3 regions of the Mycolicibacterium thermoresistibile genome follow, and region 2 is predicted to be linked to each of the others. Evidence: riboswitches for the same ligand, from Rfam matches in the RefSeq annotation. Region 2 holds a riboswitch; each other region holds the start of a gene.
The links. A riboswitch is a leader RNA that binds a small molecule or an ion and turns the genes downstream of it on or off. The one in region 2 is predicted to bind cobalamin.
Positions count from the first base shown of each region.

Region 1: it holds a riboswitch for cobalamin, as region 2 does, so the genes downstream of both, CKW28_RS20540 (energy-coupling factor ABC transporter permease) here and CKW28_RS11980 (FecCD family ABC transporter permease) in region 2, are expected to answer to the same signal.
Region 3: it holds a riboswitch for cobalamin, as region 2 does, so the genes downstream of both, metE (5-methyltetrahydropteroyltriglutamate--homocysteine S-methyltransferase) here and CKW28_RS11980 (FecCD family ABC transporter permease) in region 2, are expected to answer to the same signal.

Region 1 covers NZ_LT906483.1:4,337,852-4,345,050, reverse strand. Annotated here, with positions in the region: gene clpC1 (ATP-dependent protease ATP-binding subunit ClpC) at 1-224, shown strand, start outside; gene CKW28_RS20555 (energy-coupling factor ABC transporter ATP-binding protein) at 303-1,097, opposite strand; gene CKW28_RS20550 (energy-coupling factor transporter transmembrane component T family protein) at 1,090-1,845, opposite strand; gene CKW28_RS20545 (cobalt ECF transporter S component CbiN) at 1,855-2,244, opposite strand; gene CKW28_RS20540 (energy-coupling factor ABC transporter permease) at 2,241-2,963, opposite strand; cobalamin riboswitch at 3,001-3,199, opposite strand; gene CKW28_RS20535 (serine hydrolase) at 3,235-4,608, opposite strand; gene mhuD (mycobilin-forming heme oxygenase MhuD) at 4,583-4,900, opposite strand; gene CKW28_RS20525 (alpha/beta fold hydrolase) at 4,960-5,754, shown strand; gene CKW28_RS20520 (GlxA family transcriptional regulator) at 5,803-6,798, shown strand; gene CKW28_RS20515 (iron-sulfur binding domain-containing protein) at 6,726-7,199, opposite strand, start outside.
Region 2 covers NZ_LT906483.1:2,559,092-2,566,290, forward strand. Annotated here, with positions in the region: gene CKW28_RS11955 (hypothetical protein) at 1-950, opposite strand, end outside; gene CKW28_RS11960 (hypothetical protein) at 1,095-1,631, shown strand; gene CKW28_RS23580 (hypothetical protein) at 2,142-2,603, opposite strand; gene CKW28_RS11970 (ABC transporter substrate-binding protein) at 2,855-3,922, opposite strand; gene CKW28_RS11975 (ABC transporter ATP-binding protein) at 3,932-4,747, opposite strand; gene CKW28_RS11980 (FecCD family ABC transporter permease) at 4,744-5,766, opposite strand; cobalamin riboswitch at 6,003-6,184, opposite strand; gene CKW28_RS11985 (DUF6632 domain-containing protein) at 6,211-6,645, opposite strand; gene CKW28_RS11990 (phosphotransferase family protein) at 6,878-7,199, shown strand, end outside.
Region 3 covers NZ_LT906483.1:4,742,569-4,749,767, forward strand. Annotated here, with positions in the region: gene CKW28_RS22580 (acyl-CoA carboxylase subunit beta) at 1-1,489, shown strand, start outside; gene CKW28_RS22585 (heme-binding protein) at 1,542-1,943, opposite strand; gene CKW28_RS22590 (hypothetical protein) at 2,325-2,861, shown strand; gene CKW28_RS22595 (PepSY-associated TM helix domain-containing protein) at 3,014-4,450, shown strand; cobalamin riboswitch at 4,573-4,740, shown strand; gene metE (5-methyltetrahydropteroyltriglutamate--homocysteine S-methyltransferase) at 4,832-7,177, shown strand.

The sequences.
Region 1 (7,199 bases), 1.8 Mb from region 2:
GGGAGATCGAGGACCAGCTGTCGGAGAAGATCCTGTTCGAGGAGCTGCGTCCGGGACAGCTGATCACGGTCGACGTGGAGAACTGGGACGGCGAGGGTGCCGGCGAGGATGCCCGGTTCACCTTCACCGGTGGGCCCAAGCCGGCCGCACCGGCCGAACCGGATCTCGCCAAGGCCGGGGCAGCCGGTGCCGCCGCCGGGGCGGCGGGCGCTCCCACCGAGTGAGCACCCCCGGCGACTGAACACGACCGGATTCGGGCGGTCACCGGTATCGGTGACCGCCCGAATTCCGTCTACGGCAGCTCACACCTCGCCCGGGTGGAGCACGAGGCGGTTGAGGCGCCGCGACACCGCGGCGCCCCACGGCAGCATGAGCCTCGCCCTGGTCAGCAGTGCCTCGTCGCACAACAGGGTGTGGGTCGGGCCCCGGCGCACGGTCCCGTCGTGCAGCACGAGGGTTTCCTGCGACCAGCGCCACGCGACGTCGACATCGTGGGTGGCCAGCACGACGGCGGTACCCGCGTCGGAGAGTTCGGTGAGCGTGCGCAACAGGTCCTCGACCGCCCGCGGATCGAGACCGGCCGTCGCCTCGTCGAGGAGCAGCACGCTGGGCCGCATGGCCACCGCGCCGGCGATGGCGACCCGTTTGCGTTGTCCGAACGACAGGTGGTGCGGAGTCCGGTCGCCGAGTTCGGTGATTCCCAGCGCGGCCATGGCCGCGTCGACCCGGTCGTGCACTTCCGTGTGGTCGAGGCCGAGATTGAGCGGCCCGAACGAGACGTCCGCCCGAACCGTGGCGCCGATGATCTGATCGTCGGGTTCCTGCAGCACCATCTGCACCCGGGTGCGTAGCCGTCTGCGGTCCGCCCGGGACCCGGTGACCACGTTGCCGTCGAGCAGCAGGGTTCCCGATGTCGGCTTGGCCAGGCCCACGAGGAGCCGCAACAACGTGGTCTTGCCGGAACCGTTGGCCCCCACCAAAGCCAGCCGCTGACCTGGGCCGATGGACAGTTGCACGCCGTCGAGGACCCGTGGTCCGCGGGGATAGCGGAATCCGGCGTCGCGCAGGGCGAGCAGGGCGGGATCGTCGTCAGACACCGTGCCACCCCTTCCAGCCCAGCCAGGTCAGCGTGGCCACCGCGGCGATCGCGGCGAGCAGCGCCGCCGTGCCCACCAGACGGGATGCGCGGACCGGGCGGGCCGAGGTGAGAACGGCGGTCGCCCCCGGATCCGCCCGCAGCGACATCGCCTCCGACATGGCCCTGGCGCGGTCGGTGCCGCGGATGAAGATGAGTGCGAACTGGGTGCCGATCACGGTGATGGCGTCACGCGGCCGACGCAGCCCCAACCGCAGGCCGACGGCTTCCCTGGCCCGCAGCGCGGACCGCAACAGGATGCCGACCAGACGGTAGGTCAGATCGGCCACGTGGCACAGAGCGGGGGGAGTCCCGGCCCGCCGGGCCAGGTCGAGCAGGTCGGCCATCAGCGTGGTCATGGCCAGACTGATCGTCGCGGCCGATGCGGCGAGTGCCCGCAGAGCGGTGTCGAGCGCAAGATCGACCCCGCCCGGCTCCCAGTGCGGCCCGCCGCGCAGGCTCACCGCGATCGGCAACGCGCCGAGCATGATGAACACCAGCGGGCCCAGCATCGCGAGCAGGAAGAGCCGGACCTGCACCCGGGCGAACACCAGGGTGGAGACCGCGACCACCAGCAGTACCAACGGCGCTCCGGTGCGCGGCGGAAGCAGCATCGCGCAGAGCAACAGCCCGCCGTAGAAGCAGAGCTTCTCGGCCGCGGGGACGCCCGACCACCGGTTGTGTGCCGCGCTGAGATCGAGGGGATTCACGGTTGCGACTCAGTGGCCGCCACGGTCCCCTTCGGATTCCCCGACCGGTCCGGGACCGGCCGGCGCGGTTTCGCGGCGCCCGCGTGCACGCCCGGCGTACCAGCCGACCGCGGCGCCCAGTGCGATACCACCGATGCCCGCCTGCAGTGCGAAAAGCCCGGACTCGACTTCACCCGGAAGCTCGCCGACCAGCGGCGAGAACCACGGTTCGTAGCCCTCTTCGATCGCGCCGATCACCTCTTCGGCCTGCCCGTCGGCACCGGAGAACTCCGCGTCGGCGTCCTGTGCGTAGCCGTACCACATCGAGCCGACGGCGATCACGGCGGCCAGGATCAGCAGTGGCGCCGCAAGGAGTGCGACGGATCTGCGGGTGGCAGGTCGACCGGATCGGGTGCTCATCGCTGGACCTCCTCGCGTTCGGAGCCGGGCTCGACGTCGGCCCCGGCGGGGACTTCGTGGCTCTTGAGGAAGCGCAGCCTCAGCAACTCGGAGGAGGCCACGTGCATGAGGATGCGCACGAGCACCACGGTGATGAGTCCTTCGACGACCGCGAGCGGCACCTGCGTCAGCGCGAACACCCCCAGGAACTCGACCAGGCTCTCCGTGAAGCCGCCCTCGGCGGCCGGGAACGCCAGCGCGAGCTGGATGCTCGTGACGATGTAGGTGACGAGGTCGGCGACGAAGGCCAGCGCGAACACCGCCGGCAACACACCCACGCCGGCCCGGCGCAGCGCGACGTAGACCGCGAAGCCCGCCCACGGGCCGGCGATCGCCATCGAGAACGCATTCGCCCCGAGCGTGGTGATCCCGCCGTGGGCGAGCAGCAGCGCCTGGAACAGCAGGACGATCGACCCGAGGAAGGCCATGACCGGTGGCCGGAAGATCGCCGTGCCGAGTCCGGTTCCGGTCGGATGCGAGCTCGAGCCCGTCACCGACGGCAGTTTGATCGCGGACATCACGAACGAGAACGCGCCGACCGCCGCCAGCAGCGGCCCGGACGACGGCTGGCGCCGGACCGTGATGACGACCTGCCGGGCCCCGTAGATCACGAACGGCGCCGCCGCCACGGTCCAGGCGACCGCATGTACCGGCGGCAGGAAACCTTCGGCGATGTGCATGGTGAAGGCGTACCTTTCTGCCCAGCACCTCGTGGGCATAGTGTCCGTGCCCGCGGCCGGTCTCCTGGCTGACGGGTGCACCGGCGCGTCGAGATGCGCCGGAACGCCGGTATTCGCCTTCCCACCTGCGCGTGCGCGCCGGCAGTGGCATCGAGAACACCGACTTCCCGCTCACAGTGGCGAGGGCCGCCCCGGATTCCCACCGGGTTCCCGTCACCGCGGCAGTGAGAGCGTACACCGGGCGGACGCTGCGGCCGCCCGGATGGCGCGGTCATCCGACCGGGATGAGTTCGAACGCCTGATGCACGATCGACAGCAGCCAGCCGGCGGCGGTCTTGCTGCGGTACTGCGGCCAGTTCAGCTGGAAACTCACCACCCACGGCTGGCCGGTGTGATCGACCGCGTACCAACTGAACGTCAGATCACCGGGCAGGTTGCCGCCCTTGGCGGCGATGTAGGTCCACGTGGACCGGTCCACCGACACCCCGGGAATGGCCGACAGGATGTCGCGGACCGGCGCCGCCGGTCCCACGGCGGCCTCCTGCAGGGCGATGTGTACCCGGCAGATGTCCTTGGCGGTGCCGAACCATTCGGCGCCGTAGTTCGACGCCGGGGTGTGGGTGCGTTGGGGATCCGGCCGGTAGGGCCGGGAGCTGACCTGCCGTAACAACTCGGCCCGGTCCTGTGGGGAGGCGTGTTGCCACTGCTCCCGCAGGTCGGGTTCACCCCAGCCGACCGAGAACAGCTCGTGCATGGTGGGGAACGGCGTCATGCTGGCCGGATCGTGATGGCCCGCGGCGACCAGCGCGCGTTCCACCGCGTCGGTGCCCAGCCGGCCGATCAGCAGATCTGTGGTCATGTTGTCGCTGGCCGAGATCATCTGCTGGGCGGCCTCGCGCACCGAGATCTGCGCGCCGGGCGGAAGATGGTCCAGTGCGGCCGAGCCGACCGCCTTGGCCCGCTCGGTGACGGTCAGCCGGTCGTCCCAGTCCAGGGTGCCGGCCCGCACCGCCTCAGCGACGGCCAACAGCACGTACAACTTGAAGATGGAGGCGAGCGGCAGCGACAGGTCGGTGTTGGCGCCGGCGATCGGTTCGCACCGCCGGCCACCCGGGGCCGGGAGCACCCTGGACACCTGATAGGAGTACCGGGCCCCGGATTCGGTCAGCTCGGTGTCGATGTCCGCCCAGTTCTCGATCGTGGGCGGGCGCAGGGTCACCTCGAACTGGTCGACGAGGCTCTCGTCGTCGACGCGCAGTTCGATGTCCTGTTCGGCGCCGTAGGAGTTGCGCACCCGCAGGGTGGCGGTGCCGGCTCCGATGTCGACCGCGGTGAGCGTGATCGGCCGGTCCCACCAGAGCGTCTCCATGCTCTCGGTGACCTCGGCGACGTGCTCGGGCGCCGCCAGGGTGCTGACCGAGGGCTCGCCGATCGGCCAGTCGGAGTTCAGCATGTCCATGGTCTGCTTGGCCCGCAGACCCTGCGGGGTGCCGGTGGGGATGTGGGTGCCGTAGGCGGCATCGGCCGGCGGCGTGCCGCGGTCGGCACAGGCCCCGGCTGAGGCAGCGGTCAGGACAGCGGCGGCCAGCAGGCCGATGAGCCGTCGTGACCGCCGGGCGTTACTCGTCGGCGCCGCTTCCGGCAACGTCGAGCACGACCTCGAATTCCAGCAGCGACGCCCCGGTCGCCACCGGGTTGCGGTGTTCACCGGCGTGGGCTTCGATGGCCGGTCCGGTGGCCCAGGCCTGGAACGCCTCCTCGGACTCCCACTTGGTGACGACGAAGTACCGGTTCTCGCCCTTGACCGGCCGCAACAACTGGAACCCGAGGAACCCGGGCTGCTTGTCCACGGCATGCGCCCGGTTCGCGAACCGCTTCTCCAGTTCGGGCCCGGCGTTGGGCGGGACTTCGATTGCGTTGATCTTCACCACGGCCATGCGGATCAGGTTACCGGTTCCGGGCAGGGCGGTTCGGTCCGCGGGGCGGGGTCCTCGGCATGATGTCTGCCGTGACCGGTTCCCTGTTGACCGCGTGTGGCGGCGCGTCCGGCGGCCCGCCGCTGGTGCTGGTGCACGGGCTGATGGGGCGGGGCAGCACCTGGTCGCGCCAGGTGCCGTGGCTGGCCCGATTCGGCCCGGTCCACACCTATGACGCGCCGTGGCACCGGGGCCGGGATGTCCTCGATCCGCACCCGATCAGCACCGAACGGTTCGTCGACGATCTCGCCGCGGCGGTCGGGGAACTCGGCGGGCCGGCGATTTTGATCGGCCATTCGATGGGCGGCCTGCACAGCTGGTGTCTGGCCGCTGCCCGGCCGGACCTGGTCAGCGCCGTGGTGGTGGAGGACATGGCGCCGGACTTCCGCGGCCGCACCACCGGGCCGTGGGAGCCGTGGCTGCACGCCCTTCCCGTCGAATTCCATTCCGAGCAGCAGGTTTACGACGAGTTCGGGCCGATCGCCGGGCGGTACTTCCTGGAGGCTTTCGACCGCACCGACACCGGTTGGCGGTTGCACGGCCAGCCGAGGTTCTGGATCGAGATCGCCGCCGAATGGGGGGTGCGCGAGTACTGGGAGCAGTGGCGGTCGGTGCGGGTGCCGGCGTTGCTCATCGAAGCCGGTGACTCGGTCACCCCGCCCGGGCAGATGCGCCGGATGGCCGAGTGCGGTCACTGCGCCCGACACGTCGCGGTCCCGGGTGCGGGGCATCTGATCCACGACGACGCCCCGGAGGCCTACCGGGCAGCGGTGGAGGCGTTTCTGGCCGAGTTCGCGGAGTGCGCCGGCCGCTGACACACCGCGTGCGGTGGCAGGTTTCTGCCTCATCGATAAGATGCTGCCATGGCCTTGCGGAGGGTGGCGGCACTGGTGCTCGACGGTCTGGCGATCTTCGAGTTCGGGGTGATCTGCGAAGTGTTCGGGGTGGATCGCACCGACGACGGTGTCCCGCCTGTCGATTTCACGGTGTGCGGGCCGCGGGCCGGTCAACCGGTGCGCACCTCGTTCGGGGCCACCCTCACCCCCGACTCCGGGCTGGACGGACTCGCCGGGGCCGACCTGGTGGCGATCCCGGCGATCCGTCAGGACGACTACCTGCCCGAGGCGTTGGACGCGGTGCGCGCCGCCGCCGACGCCGGGGCGATCATCCTCACGGTGTGCTCGGGGGCGTTCCTGGCCGGCGCGGCCGGCCTGCTCGACGGCCGGCCGTGCACCACCCACTGGGGTCTCACCGAGGAGTTGGCGCGCCGCTATCCGACCGCGCGGGTGGACCGCAACGTGCTCTACGTCGACGACGGCGACCTCATCACCAGCGCCGGCACCGCCGCCGGGATCGACGCGTGCCTGCACCTGGTGCGCCGCGAACTGGGCAGCGAGGTCACCAACACGATCGCCCGGCACATGGTGGTGCCGCCACAACGAGACGGCGGGCAGCGACAGTTCATCGATCAGCCGATACCGGTTCGGCACTCGGAAGGCTTTGCTCCCCACCTCGATTGGATCCTGAGCAACCTCGACAAGACGCATACGGTGGCGTCGCTGGCGCGGCGGGCCAACATGTCGCCGCGCACCTTCGCGCGACGGTTCGTCGAGGAGACCGGCCGCACCCCGATGCAATGGGTCACCGATCAGCGGGTGCTCTACGCCCGCCGACTGCTGGAGGAGACCGATCTGGACATCCACCGGATCGCCGCCCGGTGCGGATTCGGCAGCACCACCTTGTTACGCCACCACTTCCGCCGGGTCATCGGGGTGACACCGTCGGACTATCGGCGTCGGTTCGCCTGCGGCTCAACCACATCCGGGTCAACGGAATCCGGGGCCGAGGTGACGGACTGATCCGGCTCCCCTTCCCCGGCCAGCGCGAACCGGCCGTCCGGAGTCTGCTCCACCAGGCCGTCGGCCAACAGCGAGTGCAACGCCCGATCGCGCTGGGCGGTGTCGGTCAGCCAGACCATGTCCAGCGCGGCGCGCTCGACCGGTGCGGAGCTGTTGCGCAGCACGTCCAGCAACAGTCCGCGAACCTGCCGGTCGGTGCCGGCGTAGCGCTGCACCCGACGTGGCGCGGTTGCCGGCGGGTATTTCCTTTCCCGCCAACGACATCGGCTCAACGGACAGTCGCCGCACCGCGGGCTGCGCGCGGTGCACACCGTCGCACCCAGCTCCATCAGCGCCGCCGAGAACCGCGGCGCCGTGTCGTCATCGGGCAGCAGCGCGGCGACCTCGTCGAGGTCGCGGCT
Region 2 (7,199 bases):
ACATCTGACCCGGAACCGCCCAGGGTGATCACCGATGTCGGCTCGACCGGCGTGAACGGCTCCTCCTCGAGGCCCAGCACATCGCCGACGGTCTTCACCGTCGCCAGCGCGTCCGGAGCCGCGAGATCGTCAGCGTCGGCGTCGTAATAGTCGAACCACGGCAGACCCGCCTCCACATAGGCCTCCCGGTCGACCGGCGTCGGCGGCGGCGCTTCCCCGGTGATGGCGGTCCACTGTGCGGCCGAGCACAAGTGGACGAACACCCGCCGCGCACTGTGCTCGTCGTAATCGGACAGCGGCCGGTCATCGGCATAGACCTCCTGGCGCATCCGCCCGCCGGCACCCAGACCCATATCGGCACCGCCGGTCGCGGGTGGCCCGGCGTAGATGTCCGGGCAGGCGAGCACCTCGCACGCGAGGGCATCCCGCCACTCCCGCAGCGCCCGCTGCGTCAACCCCACGGCCCGGAGTTGCACTCCGCCATGGGTTTCCTGCCCGGTGACCTGACCTTCGACGGTGGCGCCGGAACCGAGCGGCGCGGCGACGAACTGACGGATGAACCCGTCCCCGGCGTTGATGCCGTCCAGCCACGGCTGGTCGGGCAGCACGACGTAGTTCTGCGGGTCCCCGACGAGTCGGTCGATCCAGGGCAGGCCGCTGACGGCGCAGACCTTGCCGACCCCGACCTGCAGGGCAGCAGGTTCCTCGGCGGAGAACGACAGCCACATGGCTTCGCGCTGATAGATCGGCAGCATGACACCGCCGCGGGCCAACCAGTCCGCCGGTGCGGTGTCCGGATAATCGGCCACTCTGCGCAGCGGGAAACGGCCCAGCCCGGGCGGAAGCGGATGCAACCCGGTCTCGGGAATCCTCAGCGTCCGCTGGAATGTCACTCGCACCGCGCCGAGCGTCAACTGATCCCCGGCGATCCGCACCGCCCCGTCCGTCATGAAATTCCTCCCGTTCGACGTTGCGGTCATGAAAGCACGCGGCACCGACAACACCGGTCGATGCGGCCGAGCAGGCGCCGTGAACTCCGCCCGCGGCCACTCCCGTACTACGAGTGGTAGTAGGAGCCGTTGTAAAATCCGGCCGTGAGCTATCCGACCATCGGTGCAGGCAGGCTGCGCGGCGCCCTGGTCGGTTTGTGTTCAGCCGTCTTGTCCGCGGCGGCGCACGGCATCGCCGGCGGCCATCTGCCCGGTGGCGGGGCGCTGCTGCTGTTCGCGTTGACGTGCGCGGTCATCGGCGCGCTATCGAGCGGGGTGTTCGCCGGGCGACCCTCACATCACATCCTGAGAGTCAGCGGCGCGCTGATCGCCGGTCAGGCCGGGGGCCACTTCGCTCTGGTCGTCGCCGACGGTTCCGGTCTGCATTGCCCGACGGCTTTCTCACCGGAGATGCTGGTCGCCCACGGCCTCGCCGCACCGGTGTGCGCGTTGTTGATCAGCCTGGTCGAGCACCTCTACGCGGTGTGTGTATCGGCGCTGTCCTGGCTGCGGTTGTTCTTCGTCGACAGCAGCCATCCGCCGGCCGTCGCACCGTCCCGGCCTACCGAGTCTGTCGCGGTGCGCCGCTTCGTGCTCACCCCGTGCGGGATGCGCGCACCCCCGGCCTTCGCCTGCGCGTAGCGCGCTCCCCCTGAAATTCGGTGTGTCGAACCGCGACTGCGAGCGGTGCGACACCCGGAGGTTTCTCACCCTGTTCCCCGTGGTTTCCCGGGGCGGGGGATCTGACCACAGTCCATCGGTGTGGCACCGCCATGCCACCGACGAGTTTCGCGTCGCCTCCAGCCGGCGACGCCACGAGGAAGGTCGATGTTCGTTTCCAAGAAGATCGCCGGGTCAGTGCTCGGACTCACCATCGCCTCGACGACGGCGCTGGGAACGTGGACGTTCTATGACCCGCCAGACGACGGTGTGACCGCAACGCACACCGCCGACCACCCAACCGCCGCCGGGCGGGACGACTCCCACCGCCACGGGTCGGGGCACGCCGGCCACGTCCACGGGGGCCATGAAACCCACGGCCACAGGCATCACGCCGACCACCTGTCACACCACCACCACGGCGGCGACGGTCACCACCGGCATGGTTCCCACCACGAGCATTCCGCCGGGGGCCACGATGGTCACGGCGGCTCACACGGTGCTCATGCCCACGGGGACCACGCGATGATGGCTGCGGGGCACGGCGGTCACGGCCATGGCGGGCACGGCGCCCACGCTGAACACGGCGGCCATGAGGGGCACGGGGGCCACGGCGGGCACGGCACCCACGCTGAACACGACGGCCACGGGGGGCACGGCGGCCACGGCGGACACGGCAGTCACGGAGGACACGGCAGCCACGGAGGACACGGCGGTGGCAGCGACCATGACGACCACACCGACCATGGCGACCACTCCGATCACGGGGACCGCGGAGGGCACGGCGGCGATCACGACCATGGTGATCACGGTGATCACGGTGACCATGACGATCACGACCACCATGGCGACGGCGCGGGTTCGGACCATGACACGCCCGGCGGCTCCGACGACTTGGACACCGAAGAGCCCGACCTCCCTGGTCACGACCACGATCAGGGCGGTGACCACCACACTCCGCACCCCGGATCCGGCGGCAGCGCCACGGCTGAATCCGGTCCCCGGCCGGTCCGCGCGCAGATCCGGACATCGCGCCCCTCGACCCCGGTTTCCAGAGGTCACGACAGCAGCCGATCCTCGCCGGAATCATCTGCAGCCGGCAATGATTCGCTCACGAAGCGGGATCCGGACGACTGACTGGCGACCGTTGGTGAGCGGGGTGGAGATCGTCGCACCTCCGACCCTCCGCCCCGCTCTCAGCCGCGCTACTCCAGCCAGTCGTTACCCGCCAGCCCCAGCTGCGTCACGTCGAGGCTCGGCGTGATCCCGGATTCCGGTGCCAGGCCGTGCTTCTCCAGCACCGACCGCAGGATCTCGGCGGCGTCGATGTTCAGCGGGCTGGACACCCACATCGCGTACGGCAGGTTGATGAACCGGTTCTCCCGGACCGCCCGGAGGTTGCGGCTGGCCGGATTGGCGCGCAGCGCCGCGATCTTCTCCTCGACGGTCTGGCCCGGATAGTCGACGAACACGATGAGATCCGGGTCCGCGGTGGCGATGCGCTCCCAACTCACCGTGGTCCAGGTGTCGCGGACGTCCTCGGTGGCATTGCGCGCGCCGGCGGCGTCGATGATGCCCTGCGGCCCACCGAACATCCCGGACGAGAAGATGGTGTCGGTGCCGCTGTCGAACAGGAAGACCGTCGGCTTGCGTTCGGGCTGCGGTGCGGCGCGCAGCTTTTCGAGTCGCTCGGCGATGTCGTCGGCGGCCCGGGCGCCCTGTTCGGCGTTGCCGGTGATGATGCCGATGTTGCGTAGATCGGTGTCCAGCGCGACCCAGGGATCCATGGTGCCGCGAGCCGCCTGGCCCGGCATCTGCCGGCACGCCTCGGACAGCTGATACACCGCGATCCCGTACCGGTCCAGAATCTCCGGGGTGATGCCGCGTTCCTCCCCCATCCCGTAGTTGTACCCGGCGAACAGCACCTGCGGTTGGGCGCCGACGATGTTCTCCAGCGTCGGACGCGACGGTGCGACCTCGTTGAGATCGTCGACCTGCGAACCGTATTCGAGGCGCAGCACGTCGACGTCCCGGGCCATCGAGCTGACGGCGACCATCGAATCCCGGGCGCCGGCGGCCAGCGTGATGGCGATCATGCCGCCGTCGTTGACGAACAGCCGCTCCACCGGATGCGGGAAGGTGACCTGCTCTCCGCAGTTGTCGACGGTGACGGTATCGGTGGTAACCGCCCCCGAATCCGAACCGCATCCCGCCATCAGGCTCGCGGCGATCCCGAACACCGCCAACAACCGAGAAGTCTGTGCCACAGTCATCTTCCTCTGTCAGATTTTCGTCGCGGATCGCGACACCGAATCGGCGTGGGAGAACAGCAGATGCGCACGCCCCGTCGTGGGGTGGCGGACGACGTCGCCGACGACGTCGAACACCTGTCGGAGCAACTCGGGCTCCAACACCTCGGCCGGCGGTCCGTGAGCGAGCACCCGGCCGTCGGCGACGACCGCGACCGCATCGAAATACCGCAGCACCAGGTCGAGGTCGTGCATCGCGGCGACCACGGTGCAGCCGAGCTCGTGAAGGATCTGCAACAGCCGCAGCTGCCATGCGGCATCGAGATGGTTGGTGGGTTCATCCAGCACCAGCACCGGCGTCTGCTGCGCCAACGCCCTGGCCAGCACCACCCGGTGGCGTTCCCCACCGGACAGCCGCGAACAGGGCCGGTCGGCCCAACTGCCCAGACCGACGACGGTCAGGGCCGCCCGCACGACGGTGCGTTCGGCCAGATCGGATCCCGACCACGGCGTGCGGTAGGGAATGCGCCCCAGGCCGACCGCCTCCCCGACGGTCAGCTCGCCGGACGGCTGTTCCTCCTGCCCCACCACCGCGATGGTTCTGGCCCGCCGCCGCGCCGACATCCGGTGCAGATCCTCATCACCGACCCGGACGGTGCCCGAAGCCGGTGTGTCCAGACCCGACAGCACCCGCAACAGCGTGGACTTCCCGGCCCCGTTCGGACCCACAACGGCCAGTCGGGTGCCGGCGGGAACCATCAGATCGACTTCGGACACAATGGTTCTGGCGCCCCGGCGACAATCCACACCGTGTGCGCTGAGCGGTGCGCTGGTCAGCGTGGCGATCATGTGGCGCCTCCGAACTCGTAGCGGCGCCGCCCCATGAGGAACAGGAACACCGGAGCGCCGATGAGACCGGTGACGATGCCCAGCGGCATCTCCCGCGGTGCGGCCAGTTCCCGGGAGACCACATCCACCCACACCAGAAACAGCGCTCCCGCGCACACCGTCACCGGAAGCATGGCGCGGTGCGTCGCGCCGACGATCAGCCTGGCTGCGTGCGGCACGATCAGCCCGATGAAACCGATGCCGCCGGCCACGGCCACCAACACACCGACGAGCACGCCCTGCATCGCGAACAGCCCGTTGCGCAGGGCCCGCACCGGGACCCCGAGCGATGCCGCGGTGTCGGACCCGGCCGCGTACGCGTCCAGCCACGAATGGATCAGCAACGCCCCGACCAGACCGATCGCCACCACGGCCGCGGCGAGCGGAACTTTGGCCCAGGTCGCCCCGGCGACGCTGCCGAGCAGCCAGAACATCACGCTCTCGGCCGCATGCGGATCCCCGGCGGTGAACACCAGCAGCGAGGACACCGCCATGTAGGCCGAGGACAGCACCACACCGGACAGGATCAACCGCAGCGCGGTGAGTCCGCCCTGGGCGCGGGCCACCGTGTAGACGGTGAGGGTCGCCGCCATCGCGCCGAACAGCGCCCCACCCGACAGCGCCCACACGCCGAACCCGGACAGCACGCCCAGCGTCATGACGGCCGTGGCGCCCACCGCCGCACCGGCGGACACCCCGAGCAGGTACGGCTCGGCGAGCGGGTTCCGGACGAGGGCCTGCATCAGCGCGCCGGCCAGGGCCAGACCGGCGCCCACGACGGCCGCCAGGATCGAACGCGGTAACCGCAACTCCCAGATGATGACGGCATACCCCGCATCGACCTCGGCGCCGGTGAGCCGTCCGAGCACGGTGCGCCACACCTCGCCCAGCGGAATGTGCTCGGCCCCGAAAGCGATCGACACGATGATGCTCACCACGGTGAGCACCGCGAGCACCCCGGTCAGGACTCCGGGCGACATCCGCCGAGCAGTGGGAACCGACGCTGCGCCGGTTCGATCACCCGTTCGCTCGGGCAGGGTCAGGGACACAGTGTCCGCACCCGGTGCTCCGGGCGGCGCTTCGAACGGCCGGATCGCCTGGATGAGTGCCGCCTGGCAGGTCGTCGTGGACACGGCACGGACACGCTGTGCGGAGGGCCGAGCGTCATCACGGATATCGCCTCTGTATGCCGGGGTATCTGATCGCGAGATACCGGTGGACACCAGCGAGGACGGCAGGTCTTCGGACTCGGGATCGCCCGGACGCGACGCCTTCCCGGATTGCTCCAGTGGCCGATGTCGGGTCCGTCCCCCATACCGCTGCGCGCCAGTCCCGGATTCGCACCGGGTTCCCTGGCATCCGCGTTGTACGGATGCGACCGTCCTCGAGGGCCGAGACTATCAAGCGTCTCCGGTCCCGTGCCGTCACCGGCCCGAATCGACCACCGCCACCACGTGGCCTTCGTCCGCGGATTGCTTGATCCCGGCCGCGATGACGAGGGCCGACAACACGACGGCGACCAGGAGAAGTGCCGCGACGTCGCCCCACAGATGCCCGATGTCGTGTCCGCCGCCGAGCGACTGGACCGCCATGATCGCGGCGTGGACGGCGCTGGAGACGACGGTGAACCAGATCAGGCTGAGGTGTGCCCCGGGCCGGCGGGCGGCGTTCCACAGGAACAGGCCCAGCGTCGCATACAGGCCGACGATCATCATGAAGTAGTCGGACTGGTACGGAGCGCCGGAATGCCATGACCAACCCGACGGCCACACCACCGCCAACGGATACAGCAGCATCACCGCCCCGAACACGACGAGCGCGATCTGCAGGAGCCTGTGGCTGATTGAGGGTGACTCGATTGAGGGTGACTGGGCCGACGGTGACAAGGCGCTCCCCAGGACGTGACGGACAGGCGGATTCAGTTTGGGTAAGCCACCACGTTGATGAGCACACCGTACGCCCGGCCCTCCCGCGACGCGGCGAAATCCTCTTCCGCGACGCGGCGAGATCGTCGACGCGCTTCCACGGCCTTCCATGGCGTGTTTGCATGGGGATCGCCGCCCCGCGGGCGTCGCTCGCTAACGTGTCCGCATGGTGCACCCGGCATTGACGATTCCCCCGCGGTGGGAGGACGTCACCCCCGAATGGATGACGGCCGCGATCTCGACCCGGCACCCCGGGGCGACCGTCGAACGGGTCACCCTCCTCCTGCGTGACGACGGGACCAATCGCCGGGCCCGCTTCGAACTGGCTTATGCGTCCGGCACCGGTCCCCGCCGGGTGTTCGTCAAGGCCGAGTCCGGCGTGCCCGGACGACGCGAGATCCACTACGAGAACGGCAACCTGTTCAACGAATCCTGGCTCTACCGAGCGCTGCTCGACGGGCGCACCGAACTGCCGCTGGAACATCCGC
Region 3 (7,199 bases), 2.2 Mb from region 2:
CACCGACGCCGCCCGGCCCGAGGCGGTGCAGCGCCGACACGGCGCCGGCGGGCGGACCGCCCGGGAGAACATCGAAGACCTCGTCGACCCGGGGTCGTTCGTCGAGTACGGCCGGTTCGTCGTCGCCGCGCAGCGGCAGCGCCGCGACCTGGCCGACCTGATCGCCCGCACCCCGGCCGACGGGCTGGTCGCCGGCACCGCCCGGATCAACGGACGGCCGGCCGCGGTGCTGTCGTACGACTACACCGTGCTGGCCGGCACCCAGGGCGTGTTCGGGCACTTCAAGAAGGACCGGCTGTTCGACCTGATCGAACGGATGCGGCTGCCGACGGTGTTCTTCGCCGAGGGCGGCGGCGGCCGGCCCGGCGACACCGACCATCCGACGGTGTCGTCGCTACAGGTGCGGGCGTTCAAGCTGTGGGCCGGACTGTCCGGGCTGGTGCCGCGGATCGCGGTGGTCAAGGGCCGCTGCTTTGCCGGGAACGCGGTGATCGCCGGGGCGGCGGATCTGATCGTGGCCACCGCCGACACCTCGATCGGCATGGGTGGTCCGGCGATGATCGCCGGCGGCGGGCTCGGCGATGTGCACCCCGACGAGGTGGGGCCGATCTCGGTGCAGGAACCCAACGGGGTGGTGGACCTCGTGGTCGCCGATGAGACCGAGGCGGTCGCGGCGGCCAGACGGCTGCTCGGCTATTTCCAGGGCAGCACCGCGCCCGGGGAGGTGGCGGACCAGACGGTGCTGCGCACCATGGTTCCCGAGCGGGCGCGGCGGGCCTACGACGTCACCCCGGTCATCGAGACCTTGGCCGACGCCGATTCGGTGACCGTGTTGCGGCCCAGGTTCGCCCGCGAGATGGTGACCGCGTTGGCCCGCATCGACGGCCGCCCGGTCGGGGTGCTGGCCAACGACACCCGTTACATGGCCGGCGCCATCACCGCCGCGGCCTCGGACAAGGCCGCCCGGTTCCTGCAACTGTGCGATGTGTTCGGACTGCCGGTGATCAGCCTGATCGACTGTCCGGGCTATATGGTCGGCCCCGCCGCCGAGGCCGAGGCCCTGGTGCGGCGCGGTTCGCGGCTGCTGGTCGCCGGGGCCGCGCTGCGGGTGCCGCTGATCGCGGTGGTGCTGCGCCGCGGCTACGGGCTGGGCGCCCAGGCGATGGCCGGCGGCGGTCTGCACGAACCGGTGCTCACCGTGGCGTGGCCGGGCGCCCATCTGGGCCCGATGGGCCTGGAGGGAGCCGTCCGGCTCGGGATGCGCAAGGAACTCGAGGCGATCGCCGACGAGGCCGAGCGCGAGGAGCGGGTGCGCCAGGCCACCGCGGCGGCCCAGCGGCACGCCGCCGCGCTCAACGCGGCCATGCACTTCGAGATCGACGACGTCGTCGACCCAGCCGAGACCCGTGGGCTGATCGCGGCCACGCTGGCGGCGGCCACCGCCGCGCCGCGGGACCGCCCGCCGCGCAGGTTCGTCGACACCTGGTGACAAGAGCCTGCCGCCGTCCCGGAGGACGGCGGCAGGACCACGTGGGGGCGGGTCAGCCCGCCATGAACTCGTCGTAGGCCGACGCCAGATCCGGCGGCAGCACCGTGACGTCGCACTGCCGCTGCACGTCACCGATCGGTGCGACGATGTCGCGCAGCTCGTAGTACTCGTTCGGGTTGGCGGTGAAGTAGGCCCGCACGTTGGCCGACGCCTCCGCCCGCGGCTGGCCGGCCGCGGCCGTCAACACCTGATTGGCGCCGGGGTGCCCGGCCAGGTAGTCGCGCGCCGACCCGGTGACCGAGCTGACGGTGTTGGACACCGCGCTCGCGGTGCACTGCTCCGGCGCCGCGGACGCGACCGGCACGGCAACCGCCGCAACCATCGTTCCCCCGAGCAGTGAACCGGCACAGACCGCGGCGAATCGCCGGCGTGTAGAGGTACTGCTGAAATTCATGATCACTTTCCTTCTTGGCACGGAATTGATGTTTTGTCCCCGTCCCGGTTTTCCACGGTAACCGCGCCGAAAACCCGCTCCCGGCGGCTTTCGCGCTCGGTGAACACGCAGGTGAAAGCGTTACGGAGGAGCGGCGTGACGTTCATCTCAATTTGCCGCGACATACCCGGCGGAGCACGACGATTTGCGCTCGAATCGGGCGGATTCTTACATTCCTCGACGCACTCTTAAATGATCGTGATATTCGGTGTGATCGAATTGTTATCTCTGATCGGGTGAAATTCGCCCGATTCTCCGGTGGAGCCGGCAATCGTCGCGGAGCGCCGGCGTCGGCCGACCCGTGCCGGTGGCGGTCGGCCCGGGCTTGTAGCGTCATGAGCCGTGAGCACACCGGCGGCACGGGCGCGGTATCTGCGCGGCGGGTTGGTCGGCGCCTGCTCTGCGTTGCTCACCGGCGCCGCCCACGGCGCCGCGGGCGGCTCCCTGCCGGGCAGTGGCGCGCTGACCCTGCTGCTAGTCGGCTGCGCCACGGTCGGCGCGTTGACCGCGACCCTGACCACCGGCCACCGCGCCGCGCGGGCGGCGGTGCTGGTCGCGGCGCTCGGCGCCGGGCAGTTCATCGGCCACTTCGCGTTGACGCTCACCGCGGGCGGCCACGGACATGGTCTGACCGCGCTGATGGTGGCCGCGCACGCCGCGGCCGCGGTGGCGCTCGGCCTGCTCATCGGGCTGGGCGAATATCTCTACCTGGTGGCCCGCTCGGTGCTGTGCTGGCTGCGGCTGGTGCTGCGCCCTGCCGGGCGGACCCCTGATCGCTCACCGCTGCGGGCGGCCAGACATGTCGCCGCGCAGTCTGTCCTGTGGTGCTCGGGACTGGGGATGCGGGCTCCCCCGCACCGGGGGTACGCCGGCGCCTGACGCCGAAGAGCTCTCCTGAACATCTCCTGACGCCCCGGTTCGTGGCCGGGCGTCTCACTTTGTGACGTCGCCGTCGACCGCCGACGTCTCCCGTCCCCGCCGACCCGGCCCGGCTGCTGCGTCGGCCCGTTCGTTCCGAAAGCACAAATCCCATGACCACCACTGGAGAAGACCGGGTGGACTCCGGCAGCCGCGTCCACCCCGCTACCCGGGCGCACCGTCACCCGGTGTTGGCGCTGCTGCGCCGGCTGCACTTCTACGCCGGCGTGTTCGTCGGCCCGTTCATCCTGATCGCCGCGGTGACCGGGCTGTTGTATGCGCTGATCCCGCAGATCGACGCCGCGGTGCACCGCCATGAACTGACCGTCGACCGGGTCGGCGAGCAGCGGCTGCCGCTGGCCGAGCAGATCGCCGCCGCCCGGGCCGCCCACCCCACGGGCGCGGTGTCGTCGGTCCGTCCACCGGTGACCGCCGAGGAGACCACCCAGGTGACCTTCGCCGTCGACCCGGAAACGTCAGGGGTGCCGGCGGATTACGCCCGCACCGTGTTCGTCGACCCCTACACCGGCGAGGTGCGCGGGACGTTGACCACCTACGGCCAGTGGATGCCGGTGCGGGCCTGGTTCGACGAGCTGCACCGCAACCTGCACCTGGGCGCCGTCGGCCGGCACTACAGCGAGTTGGCCGCCAGCTGGCTGTGGGTGATCGCGCTCGCCGGCCTGGTTCTGTGGGTGCGGCACCGCCGCCGGTCCGGGGGTCTGCGGCGGCTGGCCCTCCCCGACCGGGCCGGCCCCGACGGCAGTCCGAACAGCCGCAACCGGGCGGTGTCCCGGCACGCCGCGGTCGGGGTGTGGCTGCTGGTGGCGCTGCTCGGGTTGTCGGCCACCGGGATCACCTGGTCCCGGTACGGCGGCGCGTCGGTGGATCGGCTGCAGCAGCAGCTCAACTCGAAGGCCCCCGCGGTCGACACGTCGCTGAGCACCCCGGCAACCGGGCAGCACGGCCATGCCGGTCACCACAGCGGGACCGGTTCCGGTGACGAGCTGCTCGCCGGGGTGGACACGGTGCTGCGATCGGCTCAGCAGGCCGGGTTGGCCGGCCCGATGTGGCTGTACCCGCCCGCCGAACCGGGTGAGGCCTGGCGGGCCGCGGAGCGCAAGCGGGACTGGCCGACCCGCAATGACGCGGTGGCGGTCGATCCGGTTTCCGGGGAGATCACCGACCGGGTGGACTTCGCCGACTGGCCGCTGCTGGCCAAGCTGACCCGGTGGACCATCGACGCCCACATGGGAATCCTGTTCGGCGTCGTCAACCAGGTGGTGCTGATCCTCACCGCGGTCGGGCTGATCTACCTGATCGTGCGCGGTTACCGGATGTGGTGGCAGCGCCGGCCGGTCCGCGGAACGGCCTGGGCGGTCGGGCGGCCGCCGCTGCGGGGAGCCCTGCGCGCACTGGGCCCGCTGCCGGCGACGGTTCTGGTGCTGACCGCCGCGCTGGTGGGCTGGTTCCTTCCGCTGTTCGGGTTGAGTCTGCTGGCGTTCGTGGCGGTCGACGCGGCAGTCGCGTGGTACAAGCGCCGACGCACCTGAAGGCCGGGCTGAATACCGCTCCGACGCAGCCGGTCTGGCGGCCCTGCCCGGCGGAATCGCCGGGCAGGGTACCCTGAGCGGTGCAGCTGGTTTGCCGACGCGCCGCGGCGCATCGGCATCGAGTGGCGGATCCCTCCACGGACCGTCATGAGAGGGAACCCGGTGAGAGTCCGGGACTGTCCCGCAGCGGTGTGCAGGAACGACCGCCGTCATCGGCACTGGCCCGCAAGGGCTGGGAAGCGACGGCCAGTAGGAACCGAAGACGAATGCCTGCGAGTCCGAAGACCTGCCGGCTGTGCCGGGCGCGCCGCGTCCGGCGCGCATCGCCTCGTGGACTGGGCTGATGGCTACCGGCTGTCGGTCGGTGGGCGCCCAAAGGCGATGAGCATCCCCCGCACCGAAGGACGCCGAGTGACATCCCAAGCGACATCGCAACCGACATCCCGACCCACACCGCAACCGTTCCGGGCCACCGTACTGGGCACGCCACGCATCGGCCCCAACCGCGAACTCAAACGAGCGGTCGAGGGATACTGGTCCGGCAGGATCGACCGGTCGACGCTGCACGAGGTGGCCGCCGACCTGCGCCGCACCGGCAACGCCCGGCTGGTGGAGGCCGGGCTGGACTCGGTTCCGGTCAACACGTTCTCCTACTACGACCACGTGCTCGACACCGCGGTGATGTTGGGGGCTCTGCCACCGCGGGTCACCGGGAACGCCGAACTGGCCGATGACCTGGACCGCTACTTCGCCGCCGCCCGGGGCACCGACACCGTCGCGCCGCTGGAGATGACCAAGTGGTTCGACACCAACTACCACTACCTCGTCCCCGAGATCGGACCGGACACCACCTTCTCGCTGCATCCGGACAAGGTCCTCGCCGAACTGGAAGAGGCGCTGCAGCAGGGTGTTCCGGCACGTCCGGTGATCCTCGGACCGCTGACGTTCCTGGCGTTGAGCAAGGCCGTCGACGGCGGCCCGGAACCGATCGAACGGCTCGACGAGGTGCTGCCGCTGTATGCCCGGCTGCTGGGCCTGCTGGCCGACGCCGGGGCCGCCTGGGTGCAACTGGACGAACCGATCCTGGTCACCGACAGTCTGGCCGATGCGGCGGAGCTGGCCCACCGGGCCTACATCACCCTGGCCCAAACCCCCACCCGGCCCGGGATTCTCGTGGCGACGTACTTCGGTGAGCTGGGCGGCGTGCTGTCCGCGCTGGCCCGCACCCCGGTTGAGGCGATCGGCATCGACCTGGTCGCCGGCGCCGGTCAGCCGGTCGCCCAGGTTCCCGAACTCGCCGGAAAGCTCGTGGTCGCGGGGGTGGTCGACGGCCGCAACGTGTGGCGCACCGACCTGGAGGCGGCGCTGGGCACCCTGGCGACCCTGCTGGGCAGCACCGCCGCGGTGGCCGTGTCCACCTCGTGTTCCACACTGCATGTCCCGTACTCGCTGGACGCCGAGACGGATCTGGACGATTCGCTGCGCGGTTGGCTGGCGTTCGGTGCGGAGAAGGTGTCCGAAGTGGTCACCCTGGCCACCGCGCTGCGCGACGGCCGCGATGCCGTCGCCGACGCCATCGACGCGGCCAGGGCGGCGTTGGCATCCCGCAAGACCGATCCCCGGCTGCGCAACGAGCAGGTCCGAGCACGGCTGGCGGGCATCGCCGCCAGAGGGCTCCGGCGGGCGCCCGCGGCGGCGCGGCGGGCCGCTCAGCAGGAGCGGCTGCGGCTGCCGTTGTTGCCCACCACGACGATCGGCTCGTTCCCGCAGACCGTGGAGATCCGCAGGACCCGGGCGGCGCTGCGGTCCGGTGCGATCGACGAGGCGGAGTACACGCGGCGGATGCGGGATGAGATCGCCGCGGTCATCCGGCTGCAGGAGGAGCTCGGCCTCGACGTGCTGGTGCACGGTGAGCCGGAACGCAACGACATGGTGCAGTACTTCGCCGAACAGCTCGACGGTTTCGCCGCCACCCGGAACGGCTGGGTGCAGTCGTACGGCACCCGGTGCGTGCGGCCGCCGATCCTCTACGGCGATGTGGCCCGACCGCGGCCGATGACCGTCGACTGGATCACCTACGCGCAGTCGCTGACCGACAAGCCGGTCAAGGGCATGCTCACCGGTCCGGTGACGATTCTGGCGTGGTCGTTCGTGCGGGACGATCAGCCGCCGGCCGACACCGCCAACCAGATCGCGCTGGCCATCCGCGATGAGACGGTGGATCTGCAGGCCGCCGGGATCGCGGTCATCCAGGTCGACGAGCCGGCGCTGCGGGAGCTGCTGCCGCTGCGCGCCAAGGACCGCCACCTCTACCTGGCGTGGGCGGTGTCGGCGTTCCGGCTGGCCACCACCGGGGTCGGTGACACCACCCAGATCCACACCCATCTGTGCTATTCGGAGTTCGGCGAGATCATCGGCGCCATCGCCGATCTGGACGCCGACGTCACCTCGATCGAGGCGGCCCGCTCGCACATGGAGGTGCTCGACGACCTCAACGCCGCCGGTTTCGCCAACAGCGTCGGACCGGGTGTGTACGACATCCACTCGCCGCGGGTGCCGGCCCGTGCGGAGATCGTCTCCTCACTGCGGGAGGCGCTCAAAGCCGTTCCTCCCGAACGACTCTGGGTCAACCCTGACTGCGGGTTGAAGACCCGGCGGACCGAGGAGGTGGTCGCGTCGCTGCGCAACATGGTCGAGGCGGCCGAGGAGGTGCGGGCCGCGTTGTGAGCCCGCGTGCGACGGACCGGGG